One region of the Megasphaera stantonii genome, then DNA from elsewhere that is predicted to be linked to it. Evidence: riboswitches for the same ligand, from Rfam matches in the RefSeq annotation. Region 1 holds a riboswitch; each other region holds the start of a gene.
The links. Region 1 has a riboswitch for S-adenosylmethionine ahead of DKB62_RS11875 (methionine ABC transporter ATP-binding protein). Riboswitches for the same ligand answer to the same signal wherever they lie in the genome.
Positions count from the first base shown of each region.

Region 2: it holds a riboswitch for S-adenosylmethionine, as region 1 does, so the genes downstream of both, DKB62_RS08035 (MetQ/NlpA family ABC transporter substrate-binding protein) here and DKB62_RS11875 (methionine ABC transporter ATP-binding protein) in region 1, are expected to answer to the same signal.
Region 3: it holds a riboswitch for S-adenosylmethionine, as region 1 does, so the genes downstream of both, DKB62_RS05530 (MetQ/NlpA family ABC transporter substrate-binding protein) here and DKB62_RS11875 (methionine ABC transporter ATP-binding protein) in region 1, are expected to answer to the same signal.
Region 4: it holds a riboswitch for S-adenosylmethionine, as region 1 does, so the genes downstream of both, metK (methionine adenosyltransferase) here and DKB62_RS11875 (methionine ABC transporter ATP-binding protein) in region 1, are expected to answer to the same signal.

Region 1 covers NZ_CP029462.1:2,522,185-2,526,358, reverse strand. Annotated here, with positions in the region: gene DKB62_RS11885 (response regulator transcription factor) at 1-342, opposite strand, end outside; gene DKB62_RS11880 (sensor histidine kinase) at 320-1,774, opposite strand; SAM riboswitch class I at 2,234-2,331, shown strand; gene DKB62_RS11875 (methionine ABC transporter ATP-binding protein) at 2,427-3,470, shown strand; gene DKB62_RS11870 (methionine ABC transporter permease) at 3,451-4,104, shown strand.
Region 2 covers NZ_CP029462.1:1,727,308-1,731,481, reverse strand. Annotated here, with positions in the region: gene DKB62_RS08050 (DUF1700 domain-containing protein) at 1-631, shown strand, start outside; gene DKB62_RS08045 (hypothetical protein) at 631-1,143, shown strand; gene rbr (rubrerythrin) at 1,289-1,825, shown strand; SAM riboswitch class I at 1,974-2,072, shown strand; gene DKB62_RS08035 (MetQ/NlpA family ABC transporter substrate-binding protein) at 2,203-3,021, shown strand; gene DKB62_RS08030 (flavodoxin family protein) at 3,159-3,692, shown strand; gene DKB62_RS08025 (GNAT family N-acetyltransferase) at 3,708-4,174, shown strand, end outside.
Region 3 covers NZ_CP029462.1:1,177,667-1,181,840, reverse strand. Annotated here, with positions in the region: gene speC (ornithine decarboxylase) at 1-137, shown strand, start outside; gene metF (methylenetetrahydrofolate reductase [NAD(P)H]) at 198-1,061, opposite strand; gene DKB62_RS05530 (MetQ/NlpA family ABC transporter substrate-binding protein) at 1,211-2,044, opposite strand; SAM riboswitch class I at 2,148-2,243, opposite strand; gene DKB62_RS05525 (C-GCAxxG-C-C family protein) at 2,410-2,832, shown strand; gene DKB62_RS05520 (hypothetical protein) at 2,884-4,174, opposite strand, start outside.
Region 4 covers NZ_CP029462.1:78,581-82,754, reverse strand. Annotated here, with positions in the region: gene priA (primosomal protein N') at 1-653, opposite strand, end outside; gene metK (methionine adenosyltransferase) at 779-1,969, opposite strand; SAM riboswitch class I at 2,025-2,127, opposite strand; gene coaBC (bifunctional phosphopantothenoylcysteine decarboxylase/phosphopantothenate--cysteine ligase CoaBC) at 2,205-3,419, opposite strand; gene rpoZ (DNA-directed RNA polymerase subunit omega) at 3,440-3,649, opposite strand; gene gmk (guanylate kinase) at 3,684-4,174, opposite strand, start outside.

The sequences.
Region 1 (4,174 bases):
GGCCTTGACGCGGGCGACGAGCTCGTTGGGGCTGAAGGGCTTTACGATGTAGTCGTCTGCGCCCAGTCCCAAGCCCCGTATCTTGTCGATATCTTCCTGCTTGGCCGACACGAGGAGGACGGGGATATTTTTATGTTCGCGAATATGGCGGCAAATCTGGAAGCCGTCCTGGCCGGGCAGCATGATGTCCAGCAAAATCAAATCGAAGGGCTGCCGCAGCGCCTGCTCCTGCCCCTTGATGCCGTCCACTTCAATGGACACGGCGAAGCCGTTGGCTTCCAGATAGTCCTTTTCCAATTCGGCAATGCCTTTATCGTCTTCAATGATCAGTATATGCTTCATGATGGTTTCCTTCCTTTTGTACAGGCAGCTCGATGCAGATCGTCAGTCCCTTGGGCTGGGTCTGATCGGCCCAAATCTTCCCTTTCATTTCGTCGATGATCTGCTTGGCTACGGCCAGGCCCAGGCCGCTTCCTTTAGCCACGTTGCTGCGGGCCTTGTCGGTCCTATAAAACGAATCGAACAGCTTAGGCAGGTCGTTTTCGCCTACGCCGCGGCCGTCGTCGGCAAAGGTCAGCCGTACGGCGCCGTCTCCGGCAGCGTCCAGGGATATGGATAAATGGCCTTCGTCGCCGTCTTTATATTTTACGCTGTTGCCGATGATATTTTCCACGACACGCTGGAAGTGGGTCCGGTCCATAGCCACGACAGCCTCGTCTACAGAGGCCTTATAAGAAATGTCCAGTCCCTGATGGCGGAAATGCTCGGCCTGCTCGCCCGTATAGTCTTCCAAATAGCCGCACAGGTCTACGTTTTCCCAGCAGAATTCCACCTGTCCCAAATCAAACTTGGAAAAGAGGAACAGCGTCCGCACCAGGCGGGTCATCATCTTCGACGTATCCAAAATCATGGCGACGTAATGGCGGCGCTTTTCCGCCGTATCGGCAATGCCGTCCTTCAAGCCGCTGGCATAGCCTTCGATGCGGGTCAGGGGCGTCGCCAGGTCGTGGGAAATGCCGGCGATGAGCTCCTTGCGGTTCTTGTCGTAGGCGTCCCTCATTTCCCGCGACGCCTTCAGTTCTTTGCGCATCGTTTCAAAGGCCCGGCAGGTCTGGCTGATTTCGTCGTTTCCGTCGGCGACGACGGGGTGATCCAGATTGCCCCGGCTGATGTCTTCGGCGATGTTCCGCATTTCCTCTACAGGCCGGACGATTTGCCGGGCCAGCAGGCGCGATAAGAAAAGACCTACGGCAATCGTCACGAGGACTGCTAATACGGCTAAGACGACAAAGGCAACCTTTACGATATTCTTCGAGCTGAGGTCCCAAATGCCGCCGTGCTTACGCAGCTGTACCGGCCCGACGACGGCTACGGCTACGCCCGTCTCAGGCGACGTATAATGGAAGGCGATGCCCTCGTCCGACCAGTTGAGAGCCGCGCCGCTGCCCGGGCTGCGCCGGTACGCTTCGCCGATCGTCGCCCACGGGTCCGTATGTTCCGTCGCATACAGGATTCGTCCTTGCTGGGAAATCGCTACCGTAAGGCCCTGATCTTCCAAATGGTCGCTCGTCTGCATGAGCCGGCCCATTCCTCCGTTATACCAGTCGGCGCGGACGCAGAGGCGGCTCAGCTCAAACTGCACCGATAAGGTCGGGCCGTTGCTCTCCGGCCAGAGAAAGGAAATGGCCGCCGCCCTGTTGATGTTGCCGAAATGAAGGCCTAAAAAAATAGCGATGCTGACGACGAGAGTAAAGGCCACGGGAATGGCTATCATAACAAAGTTAGACAACAGCAATCGTTTTCCAATAGGTATATCTCTCAGGTTCATCTGTCCTTCTCCCCGCTTTCCTGCCGCATGACGCGCCTTGCCTTCTATTATACCACGCCGCCGCAGATATCTTGATACGTTCGCATAGTTATACTTATTGCAGTGTATGCGGAAAAGATAAACAAAAATTAAACGAAGGAAAAATTCTTCATAAAACCTCCCTGGCCTGTCTTTTCTACGGCAGAGTACATGAACCGTTTTCCTTAACATCTTTAATATGCAGGCACATTATTTCAAAAAAATATCTCTTTTCCCCGATTTTTATATTGCATTTTTACGAAATTCCCGGTTTGCAGGCCGCACCTATTTCTTTTGTTTTCTTATATTTTACACGGCGAGATACCTCTTGTATTTGACAACACCCGTCCCTTAGTGATAATATGTTAAGCAACAACCAAATATACAAGTTCATCCAGAGCAGCTGAGGGACTGGCCCCATGACGCTGCGGCAACCCCCGTCAGGGAAGGTGCCAATTCCAACGGAGTATTCCGGCAGATGAAGCGACATACACGAAATACCGAGCCGTCATCTGTTTGACGGCTTTTTTAGTTGTACTGCCACCGGGTTGAACTCGTACTGAATCAAGGAGTTGATATTGTGATAAAACTGGAAAACATTACCAAAACCTACGACGGCAAGGCCCAGGTCCACGCCCTCAAAGGCGTCAACCTGACCATTGAAGACGGCGAAATCTTCGGCATTATCGGCAAGAGCGGCGCCGGCAAATCGACCCTCGTCCGCTGCATCAACATGCTCGAACGGCCGACGAGCGGCAACGTCATCATCGACGAAAAGAACCTGACGAACATGACCGACGCCCAGCTGCGGGCGGAACGCAAGCATATCGGCATGATATTTCAGCATTTCAACCTGCTCTCGTCGCGGACGGTCTTCGACAACATCGCCTTCCCCCTGGAGCTCATCGGCGCATCGAAGGAAGCCATCCAGAAAAAAGTCGCCGACCTTTTGGAATTAGTCGGACTGACGGACCGGCAGTTCAACTACCCGGCCCAGCTGTCGGGCGGCCAGAAGCAGCGCGTCGGCATCGCCCGGGCCCTGGCCAGCGACCCGAACATCCTCCTGTGCGACGAAGCCACGTCGGCCCTGGACCCGCAGACGACGAAATCCATCCTCGAGCTGCTCAAGGACATTAACCAGCGCCTTGGCATTACCATCGTCATCATTACCCACGAAATGGCGGTTATCAAAGAAATCTGCAACCGCGTCGCCGTCATCGAAGGCGGCGTCATCAAGGAAGCAGGCCGCGTCGTCGACGTCTTTACCAATCCCCAGTCCCAGACGATGAAGGACTTCGTCAAATCGGTTATCAACATGGAGCTGCCCGCCGGCATCGCCAAGATGGGCATTACGGACCAGCCTGCGCCGGGCTACGATATGCTCGTCCGCCTGCGCTTCAAGGGAGCCGCTACGAACGAACCTGTCGTCGCATCGGTCGTACAACGCTTCCACACCTACGTCAGCGTCCTCTACGGCAACATCGACTACATTCAGGACGAACCTTTCGGCTATCTCATCGTCGTCATCATGGGTTCTATGGAACAACAGGCAAAAGCATTTGAATATATTAAAGAATTACCTATTGGAAGCGAGGTTTTAGGATATGTCCCAAGAAATCATTAATTTAATGCTCCAAGGCATTCAGGAAACTGTTTTCATGGTCGCCGTCGCGACGATCATCGCCGCTATCATCGGTATTCCCCTCGGCATTACGCTGGTCACGACCAGCCGGGGCCATATTCTGGAAAACCGCTTTATCAATCAGATACTGGGCACCATCGTCAACATCATCCGCTCGATTCCCTTTATCATCCTCATGGTCGCCATCATTCCTCTGACCCGCATCATCGCCGGCACGTCCATCGGCACGACGGCGGCCTGCGTGCCCCTGACCATCGTGGCCATTCCCTTTTTGAGCCGCCTCGTTGAAACGTCTATCCGCGACGTCGACTTCGGCCTCGTCGAAGCCGCGGAATCCATGGGCGCCACGCCCTTCCAGATCATCCGCAAGGTCCTCATTCCCGAAGCCCTGCCGACGATCATCAACAACATTACGGTCCTCATCGTCAACCTCATCGGCGCTTCGGCCATGGCCGGCGCAATCGGCGGCGGCGGCCTCGGCGACATCGCTATCCGCTACGGCTACCAGCGCTTCCGCGCCGACGTCATGCTGGCGACGATCATCATCCTCATCGTAGGCGTCAACCTCATCCAGGCCTGCGGCGACTTCGCCTCGCGCAAGAAAAATAAAAAATAAGTAGATACGATATAACCCAGACCGCAGCAGAACCTGCCATGGTCTGGGTTATGTTATACAGCGCCGGATT
Region 2 (4,174 bases), 790 kb from region 1:
CAAGCTGGGCCATCCTAAAAACATATACCGCTACTATATCGGCAAGCCCATCGTGCCGGAAGACAATCTCAGCATGACCGGCTCCGCCGACGCGCCGGCACAGGAAGCGCCCGAGGCTGCCCCTGCCAAGCCGTCCCAATTCTACGATTGGGAAAAAGACCCGGCCCATCGCCGCCGCCCCAAAATCAGGGAAGCCTACTATCCCATGCCGCAGCCCGAGCCGCCCCGAAACTACGATGCCTACGCCGAGCAGCCCCAGCGTCCTAAGGCGAAAGGTCCTACAAAACGGACAGCCGGTGAAGACGAGCTGCAGTGGAATGACAAGGCAGCCATCCCCCAGGCGGCAAAGGCCATTGCCAGCCCCTTTTTAGACATATTCGGGGCCTTGTTCAATATCGTCAGCACCATACTATTCTTCGCTTTCGCCCTGGCGCTCCTCGCCTCCATCGCCGTATACAGCCTGCCGCCGTATATCTTCTCGGATTTGCTGCCCCTGCCGACGCTGTCCGTCTCGACGATGGCCTTCGCCGTCCTGGCCCTGCTGTTCGCGGCCCTGACTGCGTCGTACGCCAGCCAGGCCTGCCACCGCACGGCCCGCAATGCCAGAAACCCGCAAAGGAGGGACGGATAATGGGAAAAGTCGTCATATGCCTCGTCCTGACGCTGGTCTTTTCCTTTCTCAGCGTCCAGTCGTTCCTGAGCAACGACTACGCCCGCCTCCAGCGCTGGCTTGCCTATTATCAGGAATACAAGGCCTTCGAAGAAGCGGTCAAGCGGGGAAACGCCTCGAAGGCCGAGCTCTTCGAACGGCTGAAAACGATGTATCCCGGCCCGGCCAGCGAGCTGGAAGCCCATCTCAAGGAAAAGTACGGCGACCTGAGCGACACGGCAAAGGATACGCAGAGCACCTTGTCCGACACGCTGAACGACACCCTCGAAACGTTCTCCTCGTCCCACGCCGACATCGACGCCATAAAAAAGGAAGCCGAAAGCAGGCTTTCCTCTAAGGCCGAAGATGCCGAACAGGCTGTTTCCGAGCCGAAGCGTTCCGTATCCCGCGAAAGCAGCAAGGACACGGAATCGAAACGCACTGCCGATGCCAAAGAACCGCGGCGATCTGAGTCGGACACAGTGAAAGAATAATTTTTCCATATTTTATTAAAAAATAATTATTATCCATTGATTTTATTTTGCAAATAGAGTATAATGTACTCAGAGGTCAGGAACGAGACCTGACAAGAGGCAGCATAGGCTGCGAGTTTACGTATGAAATCATGGAGGTATCGATATGGAATTAAAGGGAAGCAAAACTGAAAAAAACTTAATGGCAGCATTTGCCGGCGAATCCCAGGCAAGAAATAAATACACCTATTACGCAAGCGTAGCGAAAAAAGCCGGCTACGAACAGATCAAGGCCTTCTTTGAAGAAACGGCCAACAACGAAAAAGAACACGCTAAAATCTGGTTCAAACTGCTCAACGACGGCATGCCGAACGACATCGACGCCTTGAAAGACGCCGCTGCCGGCGAACACTACGAATGGACGGAAATGTACCCGACCTTCGCCAAAGAAGCCAGAGAAGAAGGCTTCGAACACATCGCCTACTTGTTTGAAAAAGTAGCGGAAATCGAAAAACACCACGAAGAACGCTACCTGGCCCTCCTGGCCAACATCGAAAACGGCACGGTCTTCAAGAAACCGGCGACGAAAACATGGGTATGCCGCAACTGCGGATTTATCGTCGAAGGCGAAGAAGCTCCGGAAGTATGCCCGGTCTGCGCGCATCCGCAAGCGTTTTTTGAACTGAAAAACGATAACTACTAAACCACCATATATAACGAGACACCATCACACATCCGAAAGCGGAGGCAGGAATCCTGCCTCCGTCTTTTGTCGTCGGAAAAATTCTGCCGCCAAAATATTGACATTCGGTGCGAGAGATGGTATGATTTTTATCAACAATCATATATTGATTTCATCAAGAGCAGCCGAGGGAATGGCCCTATGACGCTGCGGCAACCCCCAAATGGGATAGGTGCCAAGTCCAGCGGATACATCCGACAGATGAACACATACGTAATCAAAGCCGTCATCTGTCGACGGCTTTTCTTTTTACCCGTATCGTCGCCGGCCCATCCTATGGCAGGCCGTCCTGCCTCTTGCCATGTGATTGATTCAGTATCAGAAAGGATGAACAACTCATGAACTCTTCTATCAAAAAACTTCTTGCAGCGGCCCTCATCGCCGCGACCTGCGTATTCGCCGCCGGCTGCGGCAGCTCCGACAGCGGCTCGGCCGACAAAAAGGAAATCGCCATCGGCGTAACGGCCGGCCCCCATGCGGAAGTCATGGAACAAGTAGCCAAAGAAGCAGAAAAACAAGGCCTGACCATCAAGGTCGTCGAATTCAACGATTTCGTACAGCCCAACAAAGCCTTGGCCGAAGGCGATTTGGACATGAACTCCATGCAGCATCAGCCCTACCTCGACAACGTCGTCAAAAACCAGGGCATGAAGCTGACCTCCATCGGCAAGACCATTATCCTGCCCATGGCCGTATATTCCCACAAATATAAAAACATCAGCGAAGTCGCCGACGGCGCTAAGGTTACCATTCCGAACGACCCGACCAACGGCGGCCGCGCCCTCCTGCTCCTGCAGCAAGTCGGCCTCATCACCCTGAAAAACGGAACCTCCGTCGACGCCTCCGTACCGGATATCGTAAACAATCCGAAGCACCTCGAATTCATCGAGCTCGACGCCGCTCAGATTCCCCGTTCCCTTGACGACACGGACCTGGCCTGCGTCAACACGAACTACGCCATCCCGGCCGGCTTAAACCCGCAGAAGGATTCCCTCCTCGTAGAAGACAAGGATTCGCCGTACGCTAACGTCATGGTCGTCCGCGAAGATGAAGCCAACAACGAAACGTATAAAAAAGTCCTGGCCATCTACCAATCCGAACCGATTAAAAAATTCATTAACGAACACTTCCAAGGCACGATTCTCCCGGCATTCTAAGAGAAACGGACATCGAGCCACCACGGCATAGCCCCTCGCGGCTATGCCGTTTTTAGTTATACGCTTATACGCTGCAGGAAATAATATAGTATAATGAAATAGTAAAAGGAAACTACGCGTTAAGGAGATGACAGCTAATGAAACACATCGTAATCCTATCGGGCAGCCCCAGAAAAAACGGAAACACGAACCTCTTGTGCCGCCAATTTCAGCAAGGAGCCGAAGAGGCGGGCCACAGCGTACGCTTTATCCCCCTGGCGGAAAAACGCATCGGCTTCTGCCGGGCCTGCGACGTCTGTATGCGCAACGGCGGAGCCTGCATCCAGAAGGACGACATGGAAAATATCCTCTGCGCCTTCCAGCAGGCTGACGTCGTCGTACTGGCGACACCCGTCTATTTTTACGGCGTCAGCGCCCAGATGAAGGCCTGTATCGACCGTACCTATCCCATTTGGCAGCACCTCGGCCGCAAGGAAGTATACTACATCGTCTCCGCCGGCTTAGGCGAAGACATCATCGCCCGCTCCCTCGGCGACCTGGACGGATTTGTCGAGCACTTCGAGCAGTATGAAATCAAAGGCCGCCTGTACGCGTCCAACGTCATGGAAGCCGGAGCCGTCCGCACCCTGCCGGTCATGGAAGCAGCCTACCAGGCCGGCCTTCACGTATAGAACAGGAGGATACTGATGGAATCATTACGATACAGAAAAGCCCGGACCGAGGATATGGAAGCCGTCATGGCCCTGCAGACCGCCGTCTTTCACGGCGAGCAGCTTATCCCCCGGGACGCCGTTGAAGCCTTTCTAGCCATGGAGCCCCAGTGCTGGGTCGCCGAGCTGGACGGCGTCATCGTCGGCACGGCTGCCGCCTGGCATGAAGGCGGTCAGCTCCATTGGGGCCGGTTCATCGTGACGAAGGCCCTGCGGGGCCGGCACATCGGCACGAAGCTGGCAGCCTTTACCTTTGCAGAACTCTTCGCCCAAGGAATCGATTCCATTTTTATGGAAGCCCGCGACACGACCGTCGCCATCGTCGGCAAAATGGGCGGAACCGTCGCAGGAGAGCCCGTCCCCTTCTACAAAGGCACGGTCACGCCCGTATGGATCACGAGAGCAGCCTTTGCCCGATGCAGCCAGGAAATGCAAAATGGATG
Region 3 (4,174 bases), 1.3 Mb from region 1:
CGGCCGTCCAGTATTTCAAGGCCCTCGAAGAAGGGCTCAACGAGCTTCCCGGCTTTGCCTCGGAAATCCAGGGCGTATACCTGGAACACGAAGACGACGGCCGCGTCCACGCCTACGGCTACGTGCTGAAAGAATAAAACGATATGGTAAACTAAAAGCCCTGTGCAGCGATGCTGTACAGGGCTTTTTTGGATTTCTTATAATAGATTTTTTACGGCTTCTGTAATCTTCTTGGCGATATAGGGGTTGTTCATCGTGTAGACGTGGATGCCGTCGACACCGTTAGCCAAAAGGTCGGCGATCTGGTCGATGGCGTAGGCGATGCCGATATCCCGCATGGCTTCGGCATTGTCGCCGTATTTTGCGATGGCCCGCTGGAACTTGACCGGCAAGGTCGCGCCGCACAGGGACACCATCCGTTCGATTTGCTTCTTATTGGTGACAGGCATGATGCCCGCTTCGATGGGGACGCTGATGCCGGCGATTTCGCACCGTTCGAGGAAGCGGTAGAAGGTGGCGTTGTCGAAGAAGAGCTGGGAAATGAGCTCGCTGGCGCCGGCGTCGACCTTCGTCTTTAAGTTGCGGATGTCGGCGGCCATGGTCTGGGCTTCCGCATGGCCTTCGGGATAGCAGGCGCCGATGACGTTGAATTCCGGGGCGTTCTGCTTGATGAAGGCTACGAGGTCGCTGGCATGTTCGAAGACATGGGCCCGTTCGCGGCCCGGCGTTTCGTCGCCCCGCAGGGCCAGGATATTTTCGATGCCCGCCTTTTTCAGCGCGTCCAACGTGCGCAGGGCGTCGTCTTCAGTCAGGTAAATGCAGGGCATATGAGCCGCCGTTTCACAGCCGTAGGTGTGCTTGATAGCCGAGGCCACTTCGACGGTGCGGTTGCCGCCGCTGCCGCTTCCGCTGGCGCCGCAGGTGACACTGATGAAATCGGGATAAAGCTGGCTCAGCTCGTCTAAAGCGGCGTAAATCGTCTCGATGGGCGTATCCGGCTTGGGCGGGAAGACTTCAAAGGAAAAGACTGTTTTTTTGGCAAATAATTCATTTGTGCGCATATATATTGCTCCTTGCTGCATAGCTGACAGGGGGTAAGCACGAGTACAGCCGCGTGTTTTTGTTTATATTATATCATGAAGTATGGCCGTATGTATAACAAAAGGGCCTGGAACGAGGCCCTTTTGCATGAATATATATGTGTGTTGTATTAGAAGCTGGGCAGAATGGCTCCCTGGTATTTGTCTTCGATGAATTTCTTCACTTCCGGAGACTGGAGGGCTTTGACGAGAGCCTGGATTTCCGGGCGGTTTTCGTCGCCTTCGTGGATGGCTAAGATGTTAGCGTACGGCGAGTCTTTATCTTCGAGGAAAATCGCGTCCTTCAGCGGATTGAGGCCGGCTTCCATGGCGAAGTTCGTGTTGATGACGGCGATGTCTACGTCGTCAATGGAGCGGGGAATCTGGGCGGCTTCCAATTCGACGAACTGGAGGTTTTTGTCGTTTTTCACGATGTCCTGTACCGTAGAGGTGATGCTGCCGTTATCCTTCAGGGAAATCAGGCCGGCCTTCTGCAGGATGAGCAAAGCACGGCCGCCGTTGGTCGGGTCGTTGGGGATGGCGACCTTCGCGCCGTTTGCCAATTCGTCCAGTTTGGCGACTTTATGGGAGTAAATGCCCATCGGCTCGATGTGGACCTTGCAGATGGCCTTGAGCTGCGTGCCGTGTTCTTTATTGAACGTTTCCATGTAGGGGCCGTGCTGGAAGAAGTTGGCGTCCAGCTCCTTGTCGTTCAGGGCCAGATTCGGCTTGACGTAATCTGTAAATTCGATGATCTTCAAATCGATGCCGTCCTTGGCTAAGAGGGGCTTGATTTCGTTTAAGATTTCCGCGTGGGGAACGGGCGTCGCGCCGACGGTCAGGACCTTATTCTGCGTCGACTCTTTGCCGCCTGCCGGGGCGTCGCTGCCGCAGCCGGCGGCCAATACGGCCAGCGCACAGAGAGCCGCAGCGGCCAGGACGGTAAGTTTTTTGAAATGCTTCATAAATGATTCCTCCTAAATATAAAATGATATGGCGTAAGACCGTTTAGCCTTTTATCCCATGAAAAAAGCCCCTTTCCCAAGAGAAAGAGGTATCGTCGCAGGGTCTTTATCTCTCGGAAATCAATCCGCAGGAATTAGCACCGTCGTTATCGGTTGCCGGGCTTCATTGGGCCAGTCCCTCCGCCGCTCTGGATAAAAGGATGTAAAATTGTCTTGAACATAGTGTATCATGAATCTCAGATTTGTCAAATTGCTATATTTGCATAGCCTGCCGGCCTGATATGACGAGAACGAAAGTAACGGGCAGAACGGCAAAAATGTGATATAATCAAAGGACGAGATATTGCATTAGGAGGTAATACGAAATGGAATCGATTCAAGACGTAGTAAAAAAATACCAGCAAGGCGGTAATAACTGTTCCGAAACGGTATTAAAGGCCTGCAATGAATATTACGGCCTCAACCTGTCGGACGACGTGTTCCGCATGGTATCGGTCATGGGCGGCGGCGTCGGCGGCTCGGGCTGTCTCTGCGGCGCCCTGAACGGCGCCTGCCATATCCTGGGCCTTCTCGTAGGCCGCAATACGCCGGAAGAAAAGACCAAGGCGGAAATCTACGCTCCCGTAAAGGAATTTTATCAGCTGTGGATGGGTAAGTTCCACGCGTCGTGCTGCCGCGTCCTCAAGAGCCCGGCCAACGGCGGCCCCGTATCCTGTCCGGAGCTCATGGTCGGTACGGCGGAGCTCCTGGCGGCCTTTATAGAAGAAAAGGGATTGCTTAAAAAATAAAGACATGGAAAAGACCTCGTACGGCGTCGTACGAGGTCTTTTTGTGCGTATTTATTTATTCGGCAGGATGACGTCGCGGGCCCGGACGTCCTTGCTCAGGCTGTCAATGTGGTTGGCAAAAATCTTGGCCATGCGGATATTTATTTCATCTTTCATTGGCACTTGATAATGCGATGGCGTAAGGGTGTTCCAAGCTGAAGACGGATTTCCGTCAACGTGGATGACATCGTTTTCATCGGGTTCAATGAGAACGTATGTGGGAATTTGATGCATGTCGTTTTGCCAGATGCCTAGTTTTACGTCAGGGCTATCTTTCGTGTCATTCTGCCGGGCCATGATAAAGGTAAGGGGGTAATAGCTCTTTTTACCGTTCGAGAACTGGGTGTACTGTGTGCGGAAATGGATGAGCGACTGTTTGAATGGCACAACGGCAATGGAATCACTGGCTTTGTCGGCAATGACGAAACAAGGGCCGGCTGTCGTCTGGAACAATGCTAGGTAGCCGTCGTCATCTTCTTCGGAAACAGCCACGACTTCACCATGGAGAGTATGGTCTTCAGCCATTGCCTTGGCGGTGTCCAGGCTGTTGGGGGACGGAAGTGTTTGATAGGCTGAGCCTTCTGGCAACGCTTTGCTGATGATGCGGTCGCTGTCGGAGAAGGTGACCTGCGTTGCCGTAGCCGATTGGACGAGGCCGCCTAAGCCGACGAGGCAGACGATGGAGACGGCCAGGCCGATGAGATAGGGCTTGGATTGTCCCGTCGGCTGCTTGCGCTTGACGAGGACGGCGCAGACAATCGCCGCGATGACGAGGGCCGCGCAGACGACGCCTAACAGGATGGCTGTCGTCTGATGGAAAATGCGGAACTGGGCCTGCATGTGAATATCCTGGCCTGCCGAGGCGCCCTGGGTGTTGATAAAGGCCGGCTTCAAATCCCAGACGAGGGTCTTGCCGTCGTCGAGGACCTGGTCGGCGTTTGTGGCGTCGACGGCCATGGGCAGGTGCATCGTAAAGTCGAGAGACGCCGAGTTGACGGCTGCGGCGACGGCCTGGTTATGGATTTCGTTGAGCTGGGCCGCTTCCCGTTCAGCCTGCTTACGGTATTCCAAATAGCTCCAGACGTCGACGCTGGACGGTACCTGGAAGAAATTGGGAATATTGTCTTCGTAATGGGCCTGTGGCAGGGCGGCGTTTTCCTGTCCCTTGATCCGCGTATGGATGGAATAATAGTCATACAAGAGGCCCTTGTGCAGCCGGATTTCACCGTATTCCGGGTCGGGCGTCCAGAATTCGCCGCCTGTATCGGCAATATCCTGTATGCCGGCGTAGGTTTTGCTGGAC
Region 4 (4,174 bases), 210 kb from region 1:
TTTCCGATAAAAGCAGATACGGGCGCACTGCCTGCTTGCTTCAATTCAGCCAGCAAGGCCGCCTGCCGCCGCCGGTTCGCCAGCAGGCCCTCGGCATCATCCCGCACAAAAGATAACCACTTTTCCGTTTTATCGGATATTTTATTTTTCCAGCCCTTCTCTACCTGCAGTACGCCTGCCGCAAGCAAATCGTCTACTCGCCTGGCACCGAATTTCCGCGACAGCGCCGCTTTTTCCACCTGGCCTTTCGCTTGGACGTACGCAGCGACATCGGCGTCTTCCGCCGACGCGGGAGCCTTCGTTCCAACCGTAACATACAGACGGACTTCCAGCCCTTTCTTTTCTATCATGAACAGGCGGAGGGCGTCGGCAAGGTTGCAGAGATAATACCGGCTGATCCAGGAAGCCGTTTCGATCATTTCTTCCTGAAACCCCGCCTGCGCCGACAGCACGGTGCTGATCGGCTTGAGCTCGTATGCATATTCGCCTGCATTCCTCTCGCTGACGGCGACGACGATTCCTTCTTCCTGCCGCCGTCCAAAGGGAACCTGCACGCGGCTGCCGACGTGCACAGCCATGCCGTCCGGGACGATATAGGAAAAGGTCTGCTGCAGCCGTTTGGCCGTCGTATTGATGATGATGTCTGCTACCATAGCCCTGCTCCTGCGTTTGTATAACATAAAGATAGGGACTTGACGAAGCAAGCCCCTATACATTGTATCATATTTAATTCAGCCATGCCACCTGGAAGGCATGATTCCTCTGAGATGGCCCAGTTTTATAAGCCGGCTTCCTGACGGAGAACGTCGGCTTTATCAAGCTGTTCCCAAGGCAGGTTCAGATCGTTGCGGCCGAAATGACCGTAAGCGGCCGTCTGTTTGTAAATCGGGCGCTGCAAGTCGAGCATTTCGATGATGCCGGCCGGACGGAGGTCGAAGTGTTTGCGGATCAATTCGACAATCTTTTCGTTTTCGACTTTGCCCGTACCGAAGGTTTCTACGTGGATAGAAACGGGATGGGCTACGCCGATGGCATAGGCCAGCTGGATTTCGCATTTATCCGCCAAGCCTGCGGCTACGATGTTCTTCGCCACATAGCGGGCTGCATAAGCTGCCGAGCGGTCTACCTTTGTGGGGTCCTTGCCGGAGAAAGCGCCGCCGCCGTGACGAGCCATGCCGCCGTAGGTATCGACGATGATCTTGCGGCCCGTAAGGCCGGAGTCGCCCTGAGGACCGCCGATGACGAAGCGGCCTGTCGGGTTGATGAACAGTTTCGTCTGGTCATCGAACAAGCCTTCGGGAAGTTCCGGTTTGATGACGTATTCGAGCAAATCTTTTTCAATCTGTTCGCGCGTAACTTCCGGGCTGTGCTGAGCCGAAATGACGATGGTGTCGATGCGGACAGGCTTGCCGTCTTCGTATTCGACCGTTACCTGCGTCTTTCCGTCCGGACGGAGGTACGGCAGCGTGCCGTCCTTGCGGACCTTGGCCAGACGGCGGGACAGGCGGTGAGCCAGAGAAATCGGCAGCGGCATGTAGTCGTCCGTTTCGTTCGTCGCGTAGCCGAACATCATGCCCTGGTCGCCGGCGCCGATCGAGTCGAATTTATCCGTCGTGCCGGATTTCTTTTCCTGCGCTTCGTCAACGCCCATGGCGATGTCCGGGGACTGTTCGTCCAGGGAAACGAGGACGCCGCACGTATCGCAGTCAAAGCCGTATTTTGCGCGGGTATAACCGATATTGCGGACCGTTTCGCGTACGATGTGCGGAATATCTACGTAGCACGTCGTAGAGATTTCGCCTACGACGTGTACCATACCTGTCGTTACGAGGGTTTCGCAGGCGACGCGGGCGTTTTTATCTTTTTCCAAAATTGCATCCAAAATGCCGTCAGAAATTTGGTCGGCCATTTTGTCGGGATGGCCTTCGGTTACGGATTCAGACGTAAAAAATTCACGATTCTTTGCCATTATATCCTCCTTATGCGTTCAAAAAAAATCCCCTCTGAAAAGAGGGGTATGTATCAGCCCATCTTTCAGTACGCTACACTGTTGGATTTAGCACCTTTCATTCACTGAAGGTTGCTGCTGCATCATCGGGCCAATCCCTCCACAGCTCTTGATGGTTAAATATTTTATTCACTTGACCTATTGTATACTAACAAGAGGAATTATGCAAGACCTATTCGAAAAATCATGGCCTCGATTACTGATTTTTTTTGGCTAAAATCGCCGCGGCCCGTTCTACGATGACCGCCGCCAGGTCTTCCTTGTCCATTTTCTCGAGCTTTTCCATCGAGCCGTCAGGGAACAGGAAGGTGGCGATATTCGTCGTGCCCTGGAAGCCGGCCCCTTCGGCGCTGACGTCGTTGGCGACGAGCATGTCGAGGTTCTTCTTCTTTAACTTAGCCGTGCCGTACTCGATGAGGTTCGTTGTTTCGGCAGCAAAGCCGATGAGAACCTGATGGGCCTTGCGCTGGCCCAAGCCGTACAGGATGTCCGGGTTTTTAGCCATCGTCAAGGTCAGCGTTTCGTCGGATTTCTTGATCTTATTCGCTGCCGGATGAGCCGAACGGTAATCGGCGACAGCAGCCGACTTGATGACCAGATCGCAGTCGTCGTAATACGAATCGACGGCGGCCTTCATGTCGTTGGTGCTGCCTACGTCGATGCGGCGCGCTACGCCGGCCGGCGTCTTCAGATGGTCATTGCTGCCGGCGACCAAGGTGACGTCTGCGCCGGCAAAGGCTGCGGCTTTAGCGATGGCAAAGCCCATGCGGCCGCTGGAATGGTTGCCGATAAAGCGGACCGGGTCGATAGGTTCGCGCGTGCCGCCGGCCGTGACGATGACCTTCTTCCCTTTCAGCAGGCTCGTCCGGCAGGCTGTAAATTCGACGTAGTCGACAATGTCTTCCGGTTCGGGCAGACGGCCGACGCCGGTGACGCCGCAGGCCAAATGACCTGTAGCGGGCTCGATGATTTCATAGCCGTACTCCTTGAGGGCGGCGATATTTTTCTGTACGATGGGGTTCATATACATGTTGCTGTTCATAGCCGGGGCGATGACGACGGGAGCCGTCGTAGCCATGACCGTCGTCGTCAGCATATCGTCGGCGATGCCGCCGGCAATTTTGCCGATGACGTTGGCTGTAGCCGGAGCGATGACGAACACGTCGGCCCACTGGGCCAGGGCGATGTGCTCGACGTTAAATTCGGGAATATCGCTGAACATGGATACGGCGACGGGGTTGCCGGAAATTTCCCTCATCGTCAGCGGCGTAATAAACTCCGTCGCATGTTCGGTCATAATGCACTTGACTTCAGCGCCGCGCTTGCGCAGCATGCTGGCGATTTCAGCTGCCTTAAACGCGGCGATGCCGCCGCTGATGGCCAAGACGATTTTCTTGTTTTCTAATAACATGGCGATGATATCCTCCGCAATTATTTAATGCCGCCCTGAGGCTTTTCATAGGTAATCTTGCCCTGATCGATTTCTTCCATCGCGATGGAAACGACGCGCGTCGTTTCTACATCTACGAGCGGTTCGTCGCCGTCCGTCAATTCGCGGGCCCGTTTTGCCGCCAGCGTGACTAAGGTGTATTTGCTGTCTACTTTTTTCATTAACGATTCCAACGTCGGTTTGATCAACATAAGAACATCTCTCCTCTTTACTGCATACAAATTTCTATTGATACGCCTGCTTGGTCTCTTCGATACAGTTGGCGTTGCGCATAACTCTGCACTCCTCGGCTTTCAGCACGGCGGCGGCCTTCTGAATCGCTTCGCCCAGATCATCGTTGACGATGACATAGTCGTATTTATCAATCCATTCCAGCTCGTTCCGGGCCTTCGCCAGCCGCGCGGCGATGACTTCATCCGAGTCGGTATGGCGTCCCCGGAGCCGCTCTTCCAGAACGGCCTTACTCGGCGGCACGATGTAGATAAAGACGCCTTGGGGATACTTTTCCTTTACCTGCATAGCTCCCTGAATGTCGATTTCCAGCATGACGTGGTTGCCCTGGCGGAGCATCTGGTATACGTATTCCTTCGGCGTGCCGTAATAATGGTCGTATACCTTGGCGTGTTCCAGAAACGCGTCTTCCTTCAGCAGCTCTTCAAAACGGCCGTTGTCGGTAAAATAATAATTGACGCCGTCTTCTTCGCCCGGACGCGGCT